DNA from 2 places in the Pseudoalteromonas sp. THAF3 genome. Region 1 is predicted to be linked to the other one. Evidence: predicted binding sites of a transcription regulator. Region 1 holds the regulator's gene; the other holds the start of a gene.
The links. Region 1 encodes MetJ, which represses methionine synthesis genes. Its sites were predicted from a motif close to TAGACGTCTAGACGTCTA; they were not measured.
Positions count from the first base shown of each region.

Region 2: a site for MetJ is predicted at 6,073-6,090, ahead of metA (homoserine O-succinyltransferase). Genes of this name have one in related genera too.

Region 1 is NZ_CP045418.1:308,740-317,534, reverse strand. Features, by position in the region: gene metL (bifunctional aspartate kinase/homoserine dehydrogenase II) at 1-1,848, opposite strand, end outside; gene metB (cystathionine gamma-synthase) at 1,858-3,018, opposite strand; gene metJ (met regulon transcriptional regulator MetJ) at 3,198-3,518, shown strand; gene FIU82_RS01470 (malic enzyme-like NAD(P)-binding protein) at 3,710-4,954, opposite strand; gene rpmE (50S ribosomal protein L31) at 5,420-5,635, opposite strand; gene priA (primosomal protein N') at 5,932-8,085, shown strand; gene FIU82_RS01455 (SPOR domain-containing protein) at 8,105-8,635, shown strand; gene hslV (ATP-dependent protease subunit HslV) at 8,790-8,795, shown strand, end outside.
Region 2 is NZ_CP045418.1:833,345-842,139, reverse strand. Features, by position in the region: gene FIU82_RS03860 (hypothetical protein) at 1-57, shown strand, start outside; gene FIU82_RS03855 (hypothetical protein) at 54-1,112, opposite strand; gene FIU82_RS03850 (hypothetical protein) at 1,112-1,390, opposite strand; gene metH (methionine synthase) at 1,374-4,004, opposite strand; gene FIU82_RS03840 (homocysteine S-methyltransferase family protein) at 4,017-5,072, opposite strand; gene metA (homoserine O-succinyltransferase) at 5,062-6,009, opposite strand; gene FIU82_RS03830 (DMT family transporter) at 6,153-7,043, shown strand; gene ettA (energy-dependent translational throttle protein EttA) at 7,125-8,795, shown strand, end outside.

The DNA.
Region 1 (8,795 bases):
CTCAGAAAAAGCTTGGCTGCCATCATAGTGACTGCATAGCCATGATAGCGTCCCAGAAAACACACCTTGAATACGGGTGATCTCATCGCCACTGCGCTGCAAATCGGCTAATGCAAAGTTAATGGGTAGCCCAGCGCCAACACTGGTGTTATAACGCCATTTGAGATTGCGCTCTGCCAGCTCGTTACGTAACGACTGATACCAACTATGTGGCGCTGTTCCGGCATACTTGTTGGCACTGATCAAATGACAGTTAGCACGCACAAAATCAGGGTATAAACCACTGAATGACTCACTGGCGGTTATATCAATGACCACCTTGTGTTCGTAATCAAGCTCATTGAGGCGTTCGCACAACTGCTCGCTTTGATAGGGAACTGCTTGTTCTAACCATTGACCTTGCCAGTTCTGCGGGTCTAACCCACAGGGGTCAAATAACATGCTGCGACTTCGCAGTAGACCAACCAGTTTTACCTCAAAGTGCTGCTCTAAACGCGCTAACTGCTGCGTAAACTGTTGTAAAAACACACTGCCCACATTTCCAAGGCCGGCGACAATCACGGCAATTTGCTGGTGTGCACCAATTAAAGTGCGGTGTACCTTCCCTAAGCTATCGGCATCAATGATTTGATCGGTCAGTACCAAGGCGTAGTCTTGATCGCAGTGGCTAAAGCGGATAGTTAAGTTAAGTTGCTCTAAGCATGCCAGCATTTCTTGGTAGCCTTGCTGAGTATACTGGTTTGGGCTGACTAAGGCGCACCCATTGAGGTTTGACTCAACGAGTTGTCCACGCTCTCCCAGCTCACGGGAGATAAGAGTGCTATGGGCGCTGGGTACAATCAAAAAGTCTACCCCCTGCTGCTGAAAGTGGCCTATGGTGTGCTGTATAAGCTGGCTTAAGGTTGCCAGTTCATCCACTTTAAGGCTCGACACACGATATAGGTCAACGCCCTCTATGGTGGTCAAAAAACGTTTATGCTTACAGTAACCTTCGCGGACAATCTCAGTGCCACTGGCATCGCTGTCATAGGAGCTGCGCACCGATAGCTTGATGGCGCTACCTTGCAAAGGCGACAGCGTTTTCGCATGCAATACCGGATTACCTAACTGGGCCAGGCGGTTGGCTTGGCCACGGCAAATTTTTTGATACTTTAAGGCATCGGCTACTTTACGTGGGTCGGTGCTGAAAACCCCCTGCGTGTCGGTCCATATGCAAACTTGTTTGGCGTTGACATAACGGGCCAATAAGGTGGCGCTGTAGTCACTGCCATTGCGTCCCAAGGTGACTGTTTGCTGGTTGCTATCGGCGGCAATAAACCCCGTTACAACGTTGATTTTATCCCTGGCAATATGGCGCTCGCAGAGCTTTTCGTTATCCAAATGCAGTAGTTGCCCTTGGTGCACACACAGTAGCTGCCGCGCATCAAGATCTTGCGCAGCATAGCCTAATTGCTGCAAATAGGTCGCGAGCAAGCGGGCCGACCACAGTTCACCATGGGCTAATAAGGACGCCTCATCTAAGGTGTTGGTCTGCAACTGCTCGGCTATGCGCTGAAGCTCGCTATTAAGCTGTGACTGCAGAGCGTTTGCCGGGGGCGCAGCTAATAGCTCATCAATAAGCTCATGCTGATGGGTGCGTAGCAACTGCAAGACATCATGATAGCCATGGCTATCGTGCTGTTGGTAGGCCTGCCACAACTTCACTAGCGTATCCGTGGTTTTGCCCGCCGCAGAGACCACCACCACGTCACCGAGTTGGCTGTTGCCGATAACAATATTGGCGACCGCATGGTAACGCGCCGCGTTGCTGAGACTCGAACCACCAAACTTATGTACAACCTGAGTCATAGTATCCTCTTATTTTCTTGCTAACGCGTTAAAAGCGGCTTCTAAGTCATCGATAAGATCTTGTTTATCTTCAATACCTACAGAAATCCGGATAAGCGTGTCGCCGACCCCGGCTTCAAGTCGCGCGGCTTTATCCATGCCCGCATGAGTCATGGTCGCGGGATGACAAATAAGGCTTTCCACCCCGCCCAACGACTCCGCTAAGGTAAACTGCGTTACTGAAGTAAGGAATTTTGCACTGTCTTGCAGCTGACCTTTAATATCAAAGCTCACCATACCGCCAAAGCCCTGTTGCTGCGCTTTTGCCAAGTCGTGTTGTGGGTGCGAACTCAACCCTGGGTAGTAAACTGACTGCACACTAGGATGCTGTTCAAGGTATTGAGCAATCGCCAAGGCATTTTCTTCATGCTGCTTAAGGCGCACTTTCAAGGTACGCAAACCACGCAGGGTGAGATAGCTATCGAAAGCGGCACCGGTAATGCCAATATTATTAGCCCACCATGCCAGCTCTTCACCCAATTCTTTGGTTTTGGTGATCACCGCACCACCGACCACATCGGAGTGACCATTGATATATTTAGTGGTCGAGTGCACCACCACATCACAACCCAATAACAACGGGTTCTGTAAGGCGGGAGATAAAAACGTGTTGTCGGCTGCAACCAGCGCACCGATGCTCTGCGCGGCATCGCACACTGCGCGGATATCCGTGAGTCGCAAAATGGGATTACTGGGCGTTTCAATCCACACCAGTTTGGGTTTGGCGGCCACTAAGCGTTGGTAACAGTTTGATTGAGTGAAATCGATAACCTCGACCTTGAGCAACCCCCGCTTGGCTAAAGAGGTAAATAAGCGATAACTGCCGCCATAACAATCATGGGGGATCACTAGGGTGTCATTGGGTGTCAGTAGCTGCGTCACTAGATGCACTGCGGCCATACCTGTCGCGGTGATAATTCCGTGCTCACCTCCCTCTAGTTGCGCTAAGGTCTGCGCCAAAATATCCCGATTGGGATTACCACTACGACCATAATCATATTCGCGTTTGCTATCAAAATCGGCAAAGGAATAAGTGGTCGATAAATGAATGGGTGGCACCACCGCACCATGGTGCTTATCAGCATCAATACCATGGCGCACGGCGATGGTGTCTTTTTTTAGTTGTGACATATTTGCCCCCAATCAAGAAAATGGATGTTTAGACGTCCAAAAGGTTAAATTAACACAATTTAGAAGTCAAAACATTTATACGTCTAAATAGCTAATTTATGAATATTTGACTATCCTTACCAACGCGATAAAATTTCGCCCTTATTGATGCCTAAGTGACCAAAAATAAGACGCAAATTATGGCCAAGTGGAATGGTGAATACATTCACCCTTATGCGGAGCATGGAAAAAAAGCCCAACAGGTAAAGAAAATTACCGTTTCCATCCCGCTCAATGTTTTAAAAGTATTAACCGATGAACGTACTCGCCGCCAGGTGAATAATCTTCGTCATGCCACCAACAGTGAGTTGCTGTGTGAAGCATTTCTACATGCCTTTACTGGTCAACCGCTGCCAAATGACGAAGATCTCCGAAAAGATAATCCGGAGAAGGTACCGGAAGAGGTGAGAAAAATTATGGAAGAAATGGGTGTGGAAGTGCCTGTTATCGGAGAGGACTAACAAAGACAAGCAAGTTTAACTAACCCCTGAGCATTAGGCCTCATTGCAGGAGCTAGCTTAGTGTTGTTCATACATGTCGCAAGTCGGCCTGTATGAAAAGCGGTTAGTGAAGCAATTGCTCTTTGCAAGCCATAAAAAACCCAAGCACTAAGCTTGGGTTTTCTTTTTTCTGGCGCTGAGTAGTAAAGTGATTACTCAGCCATATAATTCGCTGGCATATCAATTTGCGCAACACCTGATTCCACAGCCGCCTGCGCCACGGCTTTCGCTACGCGTGGCAATAATCGTGGGTCCATGGGCTTGGGAATAATGTATTGCGCGCCAAACTCTAATTCGCTCACTCCAGATGCCGTTAACACTGACTCAGGTACTGGCTCCTTGGCGATGCTGCGAATAGCCTCTACAGCGGCAATTTTCATCTCATCATTGATAGCGGTGGCACGCACGTCCAGTGCACCACGGAAAATAAATGGGAAACACAGTACGTTATTCACCTGGTTCGGGTAGTCAGAGCGCCCAGTGGCCATAATTAAGTCTTTGCGCGCACTGTGTGCCACATCCGGCTTAATTTCTGGGTCTGGGTTAGAACAGGCAAAAATGACTGGCTTGTCGGCCATCAATTTAAGGTCTTCAGCTGAGAGCAAATCTGGGCCAGAAACACCAACGAACACATCAGCATCAGCAATAACGTCTTGCAAGGTGCGCTTATCGGTGTTGTTAGCAAATAATTGCTTATATTCATTTAAGTCATCCCGACGCGTGTGGATCACCCCTTTACGGTCAAGCATGTAAATATGCTCGCGCTGGGCGCCACACTTAATAAGCAGTTCCATACATGCAACTGCCGCTGCGCCAGCCCCCAAACACACGATCAGAGCATCACGAATATCTTTACCTTGAATTTCTAAAGCGTTTAGCATGCCTGCGGCCGTGACGATAGCAGTGCCATGTTGATCATCATGAAATACTGGCACATTACAGCGTTCAATGAGCGCTTGCTCGATTTCGAAGCACTCTGGGGCTTTAATATCTTCGAGGTTAATACCGCCAAAGGTATCGGCAATATTTTCTACAGTGTTAATAAAGTCTTCCGTGGTGCGATGCTTCACCTCGATATCGATGGAATCAAGATTAGCAAAACGCTTAAACAGTAGTGCCTTGCCTTCCATGACCGGCTTAGACGCTAACGGCCCTAAGTTACCCAACCCTAAAATGGCACTGCCATTAGAGATCACAGCAACCATATTGCCTTTGGCCGTGTATTTATAAGCATTGTTAGCATCGGCAGCGATTTCACGCACCGGCTCTGCAACACCTGGGCTGTAGGCTAAAGCGAGATCGTTAACGGTCTCGGCGCTTTTGGTGAGTTCAATGCTAATTTTTCCTGGAACGGGGTTAGCGTGGTAATCGAGGGCTTTTTCACGAAAGTCAGACATGAACGAGTATCCTGCTAGAAATGTATGTGAGAGTTCAGCTAGTTAAGGCAAACCATACCGCTTTTCTAAATATATTCAAGCAATATCAGGTCTATCCTGTTGTACGAAATTACAGGGTTTTAAGCCCAAATTCATGCACATTATCTAAAGCTTTATGTGTAAATTTTGATATTCCATGCACTATAGGGACTTATGCATGCATAAAAAACCACCTAAAGCCATGCATAATGCTATATCCGAATAACTTAATATAACTAAAAAGAATACCGATCGGATAACGAATCTTATTGTTCGCTAATAACAAAGTAAGTGAATTTTAGTGAACTTTAGCGTCATTATTGTGCTTTTTTGTCACTTTAAATGAGCTAGAGCTTAAGGTGAAATGGCTAGTATGAATAATGGGGATGGATAAAAATCATAGACACAAAAAAAGCACCCGAAGGTGCTTTTCTCGACAAGCAAAGATTACTTCTTGCTGCTAAGCGCACCGAAGCGCTTATTGAAGCGATCTACACGACCACCTGTATCAAGGATCTTTTGCTTACCAGTGTAGAAAGGGTGACACTCTGAACATACGTCTAGGTGAATGTCTTTACACAGGGTAGAGCTTGTCTGGAATTTGTTGCCACAAGAGCACGTTGCGTTGATTGCTTCGTACTTAGGGTGGATACCTTCTTTCATGGGGGTTACCTCTAAATAGGCCGTATCGCTCTCCAAACCCGAAGTTTGGCACCATACGCGTTAGTTTCAATGTGCCAAAGCATGGATATAACCCGCTCAGCACCCTTAAGGCCGCGTATTTTATTTGACTCCTGATTAATGTTCAAGCTTTAATTGCGGCTATTCACTGCGCCATGAATTTAGTACATTAGCGCTATATTCTAGTTCTTGGGGCCTGATTTTTGTTGCCATCATCTCGCGATTCCAACAGCCACAGTAGCAACGCGACCCCGTGCTACGTTGAAGTAGCACTTAAGGTGCCCTTACACCGTAGCTTCGACTATTTATTGCCCACCGAGTTGTGCTCTCGCGCCGTGACTGTAGGGGTGAGGGTCAGTGTTCCTTTTGGTTCGCGTGTCCTGACCGGTATGGTATTAAAGGTAAAAGCCAGCACAGAGATGCCGGAAGAGAAAGTCAAAGCCGTTAAGGCCGTGCTCGATAGCACTGCCATTATTGATGACAGTCACCTACAATTATTGCAATTTACTGCTCGCTATTATCATTATCCATTAGGTGAAACCGTCTTTACCGCTTTGCCAAAAGCGCTGCGTGAAGGCGCCGATATTGATAAAACCAGCATTAATTACCTGCAACTCACCGAGCAAGGGCAACAGCAGCCGACACTGCGGGCGAAAAAGCAACAAGCCTTGCTTAAGCAGCTGGCTGAATCAGGGAAATCGCCCACCACGGAAATTAAAGCTCTAGGCTACTCCAAAGCCACCATTGATGCCCTCATTAATAAAGAACTAATAACCCAAGCAGTTGAATTTGATAGTCAATGGCGCGAGCAGCCATTGCAGGTGGCCAACAAACCAAGGTTAAACAGCGAACAAGCCATCGCCTGCACTGCCATTAACCAATCCCCTGGCTTTGCCGCTTTTTTACTTGAGGGGGTCACAGGCAGCGGCAAAACCGAGGTGTATCTGCAGTGCTTAGAGGAGGTTTTGCAACAGGGCAAACAAGCCTTAGTCTTGGTCCCTGAAATAGGCCTAACACCACAGACGGTAAACCGCTTTCGCCGCCGCTTCCCCAATACGCCAATTATGCTTTGGCACTCAGCGTTGACAGATAATGAGCGTTTGCAAACCTGGCGGTTTTGCCAAAAAGGTAGCTGTGCCATAGTGATCGGCACACGTTCGGCGATTTTTATGCCGTTTTTACGCTTAGGCATGATTATTGTTGATGAGGAGCATGACGCCTCATTCAAACAGCAAGACACCCTACGCTATCACGCCCGTGATTTGGCCGCTTACCGTGCGCAACAGCAAAACATTCCCTTAGTTCTAGGCAGCGCGACCCCTGCCCTGGAAACACTCAACCGTGCATTGTCCGATAAGTACCAATTGCTCAGTCTCACTCAACGGGCACAAACCAGCAGTGATAATCAATTTGAACTCATAGACATTAAAGGTCAGCACCTTGAGGCTGGACTCAGCCATAGCGCCCTAGCCTATATCAAGCGTGAGCTGGCGAGACAAAAGCAAGTGATGGTGTTTTTGAATCGTCGCGGCTTTTCCCCTTCGCTCATTTGCCATGAGTGCGGCTGGCTCAGCGACTGCTCGCGTTGTAGCACCAGCGCGACCTACCACAAGGCCATGCGTCGTTTGGTGTGCCATCATTGTGGCGAGCAAAGTGCACCGCCCATGCAATGCCCGGATTGTGGTAGCACACAAATAAACCCGGTGGGGCTGGGGACCGAGCAATTGCAAGAAGCACTAAGCGAGCAATTTCCCGACACACCCATCAGCCGTATCGACCGAGATTCAACACGACGTAAAGGCAGTTTGGAGGAAGAACTGGCTGCCATCAATCGCGGCGGCGCACGCTTATTGGTGGGCACACAAATGCTAGCCAAAGGCCACCACTTTGCCGATGTCAGCCTAGTCATTATTCTTGATGTCGACGCCGGGTTATACTCATGTGATTTCCGTGCCACCGAACACTTAGCACAACTAGTGACTCAAGTAGCAGGACGCGCGGGGCGCAGTGGCGAACCAGGCACCGTGTTGCTGCAAACTCACTTCCCAGAGCACCCACTATTGCAAGATTTAGTCAATAATGGTTACCAACACTTTGCCCGTTATGCTTTGCAAGAGCGCCATGAAACAGAAATGCCACCGTTTTCGCACTTAGCCCTGCTAAGGGCGGAAGCGCATGATTTATCGCTACTGTTGCGCTTTTTATCGGATTTAGTTCCCGCAGCCCCCGTGCCTAAGATACAATTGCTGGGTCCGATTCCCGCACCGCTCGAACGAGTCGCTGGCAAATACCGTTATCAATTGCATATTCAAGGGCAAGATAGAGGCGCGCTACACGGCTTTTTGGTGCAACTAATGAACTACCTCGGTAGTAATAAGCTGGCGCAAAAAGTACGCTGGAATTTGGACGTTGATCCCATAGACATGATGTAAAGAGAACACAAAAACAATTATGGCGCAGCACGACTATATAAATCGCAAACGACCTCAGCGTGGTAAGAACAAAAAAGCCCCAGCAAAAAAGCCTCTGCCGCTTGTGCTTATTACTTTGGCCATTTTGTTACTCGCCGGCTTCGCTTACGGCCTCTGGTATATAAAAACCAATGCTGATCCTGAGGCTGTTGAGCAAGTTAAGCAGAAACCAAGCGCCTCCAAGCCAGAAATTAAAAAACCGCAAACGCCCGAATTTATCAACGAAATAAAGCAAGCCGAGATAGAGGTTGAGGTCAAAGAAATTGAGCAAAAAGGCCCTTATCAAATGCAATGCGGGTCATTTAGAACCTATGCACAGGCGGAAACGCTCAAGGCCAAAATAGCCTTTGTCGGGCTAGTATCAGAAATCAGGCGCACTGAAGGCAGCAATGGCGTCTGGTTTAGAGTACGGTTAGGCCCCTATCCGACCAAGCGCGGCGCAGAGAGCGATAAGAACAAGCTTAAGCGTCAGGCAAAAATCATGGGCTGTGGCATCTGGTTGTGGAATTAGGCAAAGCGAAAGCCGTTATCGCCATGTAAATAACCAAGCAGGCACAGCAAATCACATAAAGGGATTGCAAGTTTACCTTGAAATCCCTTTTTCATGCCCATATTTCCTCGCTATTAGACAGTTACAAACACCCAGACTGGGTATAAGGACACACATGACC
Region 2 (8,795 bases), 520 kb from region 1:
GCGCAACAAGTAAAGCAGAAGTTGGCAGAGTTACTTGAAGCAGACTCTAAGCGTTAATGCACCGCAAACACTTTTAATAACGATTTTTCATAACTATCGGGATGAGTAAACAATGCAACAACTTCGTTGCGAATAGGATTTACCCTAATTTCAGTAGGTTCATCTAATATCGCAACCTGCTCACATTGGCCTTCAATAACTTTGAATATTCTTGCGTATGAAGTATTCGACTGAAAAACCTCTAACACCAACAAATCTTCATTTGCGTATACTGAATTCACATAAACATTTTCATCATCTAGCGGACACTCAAAACCACGAGTTATCTTTTGATCGCTGACGAGAATCTCACTAACCTTATCTGAAGTTACCTCAAGTAAAGTATTTTTTATCTGGTAAAGTCGATGACCTTTATAATCGCTCTGCTTATCCAAGATCTTATCTTTTTTAAAATTCCATAAAAAAAGCGAATCTATATTATTCACTAATAACAAAGCGTTTTTCTCATCAACAAAGTAAGGGGCAAAAATACGTCCACTGAACTCCTTTTTAGCGATTGGTTTGCCACTAGGTAAATCCCATAATTGTAGCTCTGAACTGTCAAAAAACATCCCTTGCTTATAAGCAACTGTTGCTGCTGTTTTTTCGCCTAAGCTATTATCTTTTCTTATACTAAAAGGCGCAGGCAACTCTTTCATCTTAAATGAGGGCTTCCGTTTCTCTTTATAATAAGTGCCAGCCATCAGATAATGATCATTAACCAATAACTTATCCCCTAGAAAGCTAAGTTCATAGCCCGATGCAACTTCAGATACTTCATTTTTTACATCGATTTTTACAACTTTTTCGTCGACAATCGCATACAAATTCTCTCCATCTTCGGCTAGTTGACTCACCTGATGGGAAAAATTTAGGCTATCTATATCACCTGTTTTTGTGTTTAGAAGAAAGGTAACATCCGCCGACAAAGTAAATACCAGCTGCTCCCCTGAAGGATGATACTCAACAGACTCATAATGATTTCCATCGAGCTCATATTGAGAGAGCAAGCTTACGCTAGCATTAACTTCGCTTTGAATTAAAAAAGCTATTAATAAATATAAAATACGCATTATTTTGCACAGATGTAACCATAAAAATAATTCAGAAAGTCTTTTACTGTAAGCTTATTACCTGCCCCCATTCCTCGAGGATAGAGCTGATGCACAGGTAGCTTCCCTTCCCTATATCCCCACGTAGCTAGAGTGAATTGCAGCTCTTCCTCCGATAATTCATCATAAGCCATATCAACTAGGTCGATAGGTTTTCCCGCGACTGTTATGTCTGAGCTCAAAATAGCCCAATGGTTTGCTAGTGCATTCACTTTCGCAGCTTTAGGTTGCACTTTCATACCCCAAATTCGGGCCTAGCCACTTTTCGGCTTGCTCTAGCGTCATTCCTTGGCGGTTAGCATAGTCCTCAACTTGGTCTTGTTGAATCCCTGCCACGGCAAAGTATTTCGAATCAGGGTGTGAGAAATACCAACCCGAGACGGCGGCACCCGGCCACATCGCATAGGAGCTCGTCAGTTTCATGCCGATGCGCTCTTCAACGCTCAGTAATTCCCAAATCTTAGCCTTTTCAGTGTGCTCTGGGCACGCTGGATAGCCCGGCGCAGGGCGAATGCCCTGATAGTTCTCACGAATGAGCTGATCATTGTTTAACGCTTCGTCTGCGGCATAGCCCCAGTACACTTTACGCACTTGCTCATGCAGGTATTCTGCGAAGGCCTCTGCAAGGCGGTCAGCCACCGCTTTGACCATAATTTTATTATAATCATCACCTTGGTCATCAAAGGCCTGGGCTAAGTCATCTTCTTCTAACCCGCCGGTCACGGCAAAGGCGCCAAAGTAGTCGGCAACACCTTTAGGCGCGATATAGTCGGCTAAACAATAGTTAGCAAAGCCCTTTTTGTGCGTTTGCTGGCGTAACTGACACGAACGTAAAATCACTTCGTCACGCAGCTCGTCGCGGTATATTTCTATGTCATCGCCCACGCGGTTTGCTGGGAATAAGCCAATCACCCCTTTGGGTTGAATGCTGCCTTGGCGCGCAAACTCATCCAACATTGCATTAGCATCGGCAAACAATGAGCGCGCTTGCTCACCCACCACCTCGTCATTCATGATACGCGGGTATTTGCCGGCCAAAGACCAGGTCATAAAAAATGGCGTCCAATCGATATATTGCCGTAAGGTGCTCACTGGCACCGAGTGAAACTCTTGGACTCCTAGCTGTTTAGGCACAGGCGGAGTGTAGTTTTGCCAATCCAGCTGGGCATGATTAGCTCGCGCTTGTTGCAAACCTATGGGCTTGGAGCGGGGTTTCTTGCGTGCTTGTTGCTCTCGCACTCGCTCGTACTCTGCTTTAGTTTTACTCAAAAACTCACTTTTCGCGGTTTTACTTAGCAAACTAGATGCCACGCCCACCGCACGGCTGGCGTTATTAACATAAACCACGCCGTTATCATATTGGGGCTCAATTTTTACGGCGGTATGCGCCTTTGACGTCGTCGCGCCACCAATCAGCAACGGAATGGTAAAATCGCGGCGTTTCATTTCTTTGGCGACATGCACCATTTCATCTAACGAGGGAGTGATAAGCCCGGATAGACCTATAATATCGGCGTTTTCGTCTATAGCGGTTTGTAGGATTTTTTCAGCGGGCACCATCACCCCTAAGTCGATCACCTCGTAGTTATTACACTGTAACACCACGCCAACAATATTCTTGCCAATATCATGAACATCGCCTTTTACCGTAGCCATGACAATTTTACCGTTGGTTTCACCCTCTTGTTTCTCGGCTTCGATATAAGGGTCTAAATAGGCCACCGCGCGCTTCATTACCCGGGCGGATTTCACCACCTGCGGCAAAAACATTTTCCCGGCCCCGAACAGATCACCCACCACATTCATGCCATCCATTAGCGGCCCTTCAATGACCTCGATGGGTTTAGCAAACTGCTGTCGGCACTGCTCGGTGTCCTCATCAATATAATCTGTAATGCCTTTAACCAGAGCATGTTCTAAGCGCTTTGCCACCGGCCAACTACGCCACTGTAAATCCTCAACCTTCTCCGCTTGCGCCATGCCCGAATACTTAGGCGCTAATTCCACCAACCGCTCTCCGGCGCCGGCATCTTTATTTAAAATCACATCCTCAACGGCGTCTCTCAGCTCAGAGGGAATATCGTCATACACCGCTAATTGACCGGCATTGACGATACCCATATCCATTCCGGCTTGAATGGCGTGATACAAGAACACAGAGTGAATAGCCTCGCGCACCGGATTGTTGCCTCGAAACGAAAAAGAGACATTAGACACACCACCGGATACCTTGCAGTGCGGAAGATTCTCCTTGATGCGGCGAGTTCCTTCGATAAACTCCACGGCATAGTTGTCATGCTCTTCTATGCCGGTGGCCACGGCAAAGATATTGGGGTCAAAAATAATATCTTCTGGTGGGAAGCCCAATTCATCGACCAGGATGCGATAAGAGCGCGCGCAGATAGCAAACTTCCGCTCAGCGGTTTCTGCTTGGCCGGTTTCATCAAAGGCCATCACCACCACGGCGGCGCCGAAGCGCTTTAATACCTTGGCTTGGTGACGAAACGGCTGCTCCCCCTCCTTGAGGGAAATAGAGTTCACTATCGCCTTGCCTTGAATGCATTTTAGTCCCGCCTCGATTACTTCCCATTTCGACGAGTCCACCATAATGGGCACTTTCGAAATATCGGGCTCTGAGGCGATAAGGTTCAAAAAGGTGACCATGGCTGCTTTAGAGTCCAACATGGCTTCATCCATGTTGATATCGATAATCTGCGCGCCATTTTCAACTTGCTCACGTGCCACCTCTAACGCGGTTTCGTAATCTTCCTCGAGGATCAGCCGTTTAAAGCGCGCCGAGCCGGTCACATTGGTGCGCTCGCCGACATTGGTAAAAGTTGCAGTATTATTCATGTTATTGGCCCCTTAATTGAGATTACAGGCTTCAAGGCCACTTAAACGCATGCGCACCGGCAGCTCAGGCAAAGTACGTGGAGCGGTGTTTTTTAGCCCATCACTAAAGGCTTTAATGTGCTCGGGCGTGGTCCCACAACAGCCACCGACAATATTGATAAACCCTTGCTCCCCCCAGTCGATGATTTCTTGTGCCATTTCCTCGGCTTCTAAATCATATTCGCCAAATTCATTCGGCAGCCCTGCATTGGGGTGCACCGAGGTGTAGGTTTCACAAATACTGGCCAACTCTTCCACATACTGACGCAGCAAGTCTGGCCCTAGCGCACAGTTCAAGCCAATGGAGAGCGGTTTAATATGGCGAATGGAATTATAAAACGCCTCGGTGGTTTGCCCTGACAAGGTTCGACCCGAAGCATCGGTGATGGTGCCGGAGATCATCACCGGCAGAATCACTCCGGCCTGTTCGAACGCTTCTTCTACCGCAAAGGAAGCGGCTTTGGCATTGAGGGTATCGAAAATGGTTTCAATTAAAATCAGATCGGCACCACCTTCTATCAGCGCCAGGGTCGATTCGATATACGCGGCCACCAGCTTATCGAAGGTGATATTGCGATAGCCCGGATCATTAACATCCGGTGAGATCGAGCAGGTTTTTGATGTTGGCCCCAGTACGCCGGCCACGTAGCGCGGTTTGTGTGGCTCGCGAGCGGTAAATTCATCGGCCACCGCGCGTGCCAGTCGGGCCGATTCGAGGTTAATCTCACGGCTTAGGCTCGCCATGTCATAATCTTCCATGGAAATGGTCGTGGCGTTAAAGGTATTGGTCTCAATAATATCAGCGCCCGCTGCCAAATATTCACGGTGAATTTGTGCTATTAACTGCGGTTGAGTGAGACTCAATAAATCGTTATTCCCCTTGACCAACACATGCCAATCTTGAAACCGCTCACCACGATAATCATGCTCTTCGAGCTTATGCTGTTGGATCATCGTACCCATGGCGCCATCTAAAATTAAAATGCGCTCGTTGAGGGCCAGTGTTAATGCATCACGTTTATTCGGCATAGTTGTTAGTCCTTACATCCTGGCTAACCAGATTAATATCATAGGGAGTGGTTTGGTAAACGTAGTAATTGAGCCAATTCGAGAATAACAAAAAGGCATGGCTTTGCCAGGTTTTCGAGGGCTCTTGCGCTGGGTCGCCATGAGGGAAGTAGTTTTCTGGCATCGGTGCGTCAGCGCCTTTGTCGCAATCACGTAAATACTCTTTTTTCAGGGTATCGGCATCATATTCAGGGTGTCCTGTGATATACACCTGCGAACCGCTTTGATTCTTAAGTAAGTAAGCACCTACCTTGGGCGAACCTGCTACCACGACTAATTCTTTACAGGCGTTTATCGCAGCAATATCAATATGGCCATAACGCGAATGCGGGACTAAGAAGCGATCGTCAAAGCCTCGGGTTAACGCCGCGTGGTCAAAGTAACACTGATGCTCAAACACTCCGCACAACTTATTTTTCTGCAATTGACGCTTAAGTCCATGATGATGGAAAAGCCCAGCGTGCGCCGCCCAACAACTAAATAGCGTCGAGGTCACATGGTGCTCCGCCCAATCAAAGAACGCTTGTAGCTCCGACCAATACCCTACTTCATCATACTCTAAGTGGGCCAAGGGCGCGCCGGTGACAATCAAGGCATCGTAATTGTTGTCTTTAACATCTGAAAAATACTGATAAAACATATCCAGATGCTGCTCTGAGTTAGCGCTAGAGCGATGCGTATCTAAACGCAGCAAGTCAACATTGACCTGCAATGGCGTATTCGCCAGCAGACGAATAAATTGCACTTCGGTTTCCACCTTATTCGGCATCAGGTTCAAAATAGCCAAGCGCATGGGCCGGATTTCTTGAGTCCGAGCGCGACTTTTTGGCATCACGAATACGTTTTCTTGGCGCAGCTCCATAATCGCTGGCAAAGCGTCTTGAACCGTAATGGGCATGGCGGTACTCCGAATTAAAAGATAAGAGGCTATTATGAACGCCACACTGGAAATTTCAACCTCTAGATGTTTAGACGTCCAAAATAAAGTTGCAGTGAATGAGTTAACTGCAATAATGCCCGCGATTAACTAACAAAGAGTCGATGATGGGTATAGGTGAAATTGCAGCAATCAGTGCAGCCGTGGTTTGGGCCTTTTCTACCTTATTGTACAAAGGCTTCAGTCATCACCTTTCACCGCTGCAACTAAATGTAAGTAAAGGCTTACTCGCTTCTTTAATGATGGTAATTGCCATGGCGCTACTTGGCGATGGCGCCATACCAGTGCAGCTCACCTCATGGGGCTGGCTTATCGCCGGTGGGGTTATCGGTATTGCCATTGGCGATAGCGCCTACTTTAGCGCCCTGCGCAGTATTGGCCCAGCACGAACCTTAATAATTGAATCTCTCGCCCCAGCCTTAACTGGCATACTTAATGTTGTGCTGTTAGGTGTGTACTTACCGCTACTGGCCTGGTTGGGCATCGCCATCACTTCGGTGGGGGTGATCCTCGCGGTATTACCTCAACGCCACTTGCCCCCAGTTGATAAGAAGTTTTACTTTCAAGGCGTGGCTTTCGCATTACTTGCGGCTTTGTGCCAAGCCAGTGGCATGGTGATGTCAAAAGGGGCTATGAATACTGAGTCGATGAGTAGCCTATGGGCCGCCCTTATTCGCCTCCTTGCCGGCACATTGAGCGTGGCTTTACTGGTAATGATTATAAAACGCAGCGACCTATACCAAGCCATTCGACTGCACGGTATTGATAACAAACGCTGGCTGCTCGTGGCTGTTTTTTTTGGCACCTTCGTTGGCTTGTGGCTGCAATTGGCGGCGGTGCAGCATACCGACCCGGCTATCGCACAAACTATTTTTGCCACCGCCCCGCTGATGGTCATGACGATTGGCTTTTTTAAACGCGAGCCGGTGACTTGGCGTATGATAGCGGGCGGTTTACTGGCGCTGGCTGGAGTGGCTATATTATTGGCAAATTAACGGGCCATTCGTTGACGCTTTCACCATAGAGACTCTACAATAACGGCAGTTTAAATTAGTCACATTGTAAAGGCTCCTTTCATGGTTTTACCTGATAAGTTTATTTTCTCGATGAGTCGCGTGTCAAAGGTGGTGCCCCCTAAACGCACCATCTTAAAAGACATCTCTCTGCACTTTTTCCCTGGCGCTAAAATTGGTGTACTTGGCCTAAATGGCGCAGGTAAATCGACCTTACTACGCATTATGGCTGGCGTGGATAAAGATTTTGAGGGTGAGGCACATCCTCAACCTGGCATTAAAATTGGTTATCTTCCTCAGGAGCCTGAGCTTGATGAAAGCAAAACGGTGCGTGAAGTTGTAGAAGAAGCGGTCAGTGAAGTTAAAAATGCTCTTGATCGCCTTGACCAAGTATACGCTGAGTATGCCATGGAAGATGCCGATTTCGATGCGCTTGCCAAAGAGCAAGGCGAACTTGAAGCCATTATTCAAGCCCACGATGGCCACAACCTTGATAACGCCCTAGAGCGTGCCGCAGATGCATTACGACTGCCAGCTTGGGATGCCAAGATTGAGCATTTATCAGGGGGTGAGCGTCGCCGTGTAGCAATCTGCCGTTTATTGCTTGAAAAGCCGGATATGCTTATTCTCGATGAGCCTACCAACCACTTAGATGCTGAATCTGTCGCTTGGTTAGAGCGCTTCCTACATGATTATGAAGGCACTGTAGTGGCGGTAACCCACGACCGTTATTTCCTTGATAACGTGGCCGGCTGGATCCTCGAATTGGACCGTGGCGAAGGTATTCCGTGGGAAGGCAACTACTCTTCTTGGCTTGAGCAAAAAGACGCACGTCTGCAACAAGAGCAAAAAGCTGAGAAAGCAAGACAAAAATCCATCGCTCAAGAGCTTGAGTGGGTACGTTCAAACCCGAAAGGTCGCCAAGCAAAATCAAAAGCGCGTATGGCGCAATTTGCTGAACTACAACAAGGCGATTATCAAAAGCGTAACGAAACCAATGAGCTGTTTATTCCACCTGGCCCGCGCTTAGGTGATCAGGTCATTGATGTACAGGGCTTAAACAAAAGCTTTGGCGACCGTGTGCTTATTGATAACCTTGATTTTAGCGTTCCTAAGGGAGCGATTGTCGGCATTATTGGTGCCAACGGTGCTGGTAAATCGACCTTATTCAAAATGCTCAGCGGCGAGGAAAAGCCTGATAGTGGTGAAATCACTCTAGGTGAAACCGTTGAACTCGCCACCGTTGACCAATTCCGTGGCAACATGGACGAGAGTAAAACCGTATTTGATGAAATCGCAGACGGTCAAGATGTGTTGAAAGTGGGCAACTTTGAGTTCCCAAGCCGTGCCTATGTGGGACGCTTTAACTTTAAAGGTAATGATCAGCAAAAATACGTCAAAGACCTTTCCGGCGGTGAGCGCAACCGTTTGCACTTAGCCAAACTACTAAAAGCAGGCGGCAACGTATTACTTCTCGATGAGCCAACCAACGACTTAGACGTTGAAACCTTGCGGGCGTTAGAGAATGCAATTCTCGAGTTCCCTGGCTGTGTCATGGTGATCTCGCACGACCGCTGGTTCTTAGACCGTATCGCCACTCATATTCTTGATTATCGCGACGAAGGCCAAATTAACTTCTTCGATGGTAACTACACCGAATACGAACAGTGGTTGAAGAAAACCTTAGGTGCCGAGGCTGCACAACCGAAGCGCATTAAGTATAAAAAGATTGGT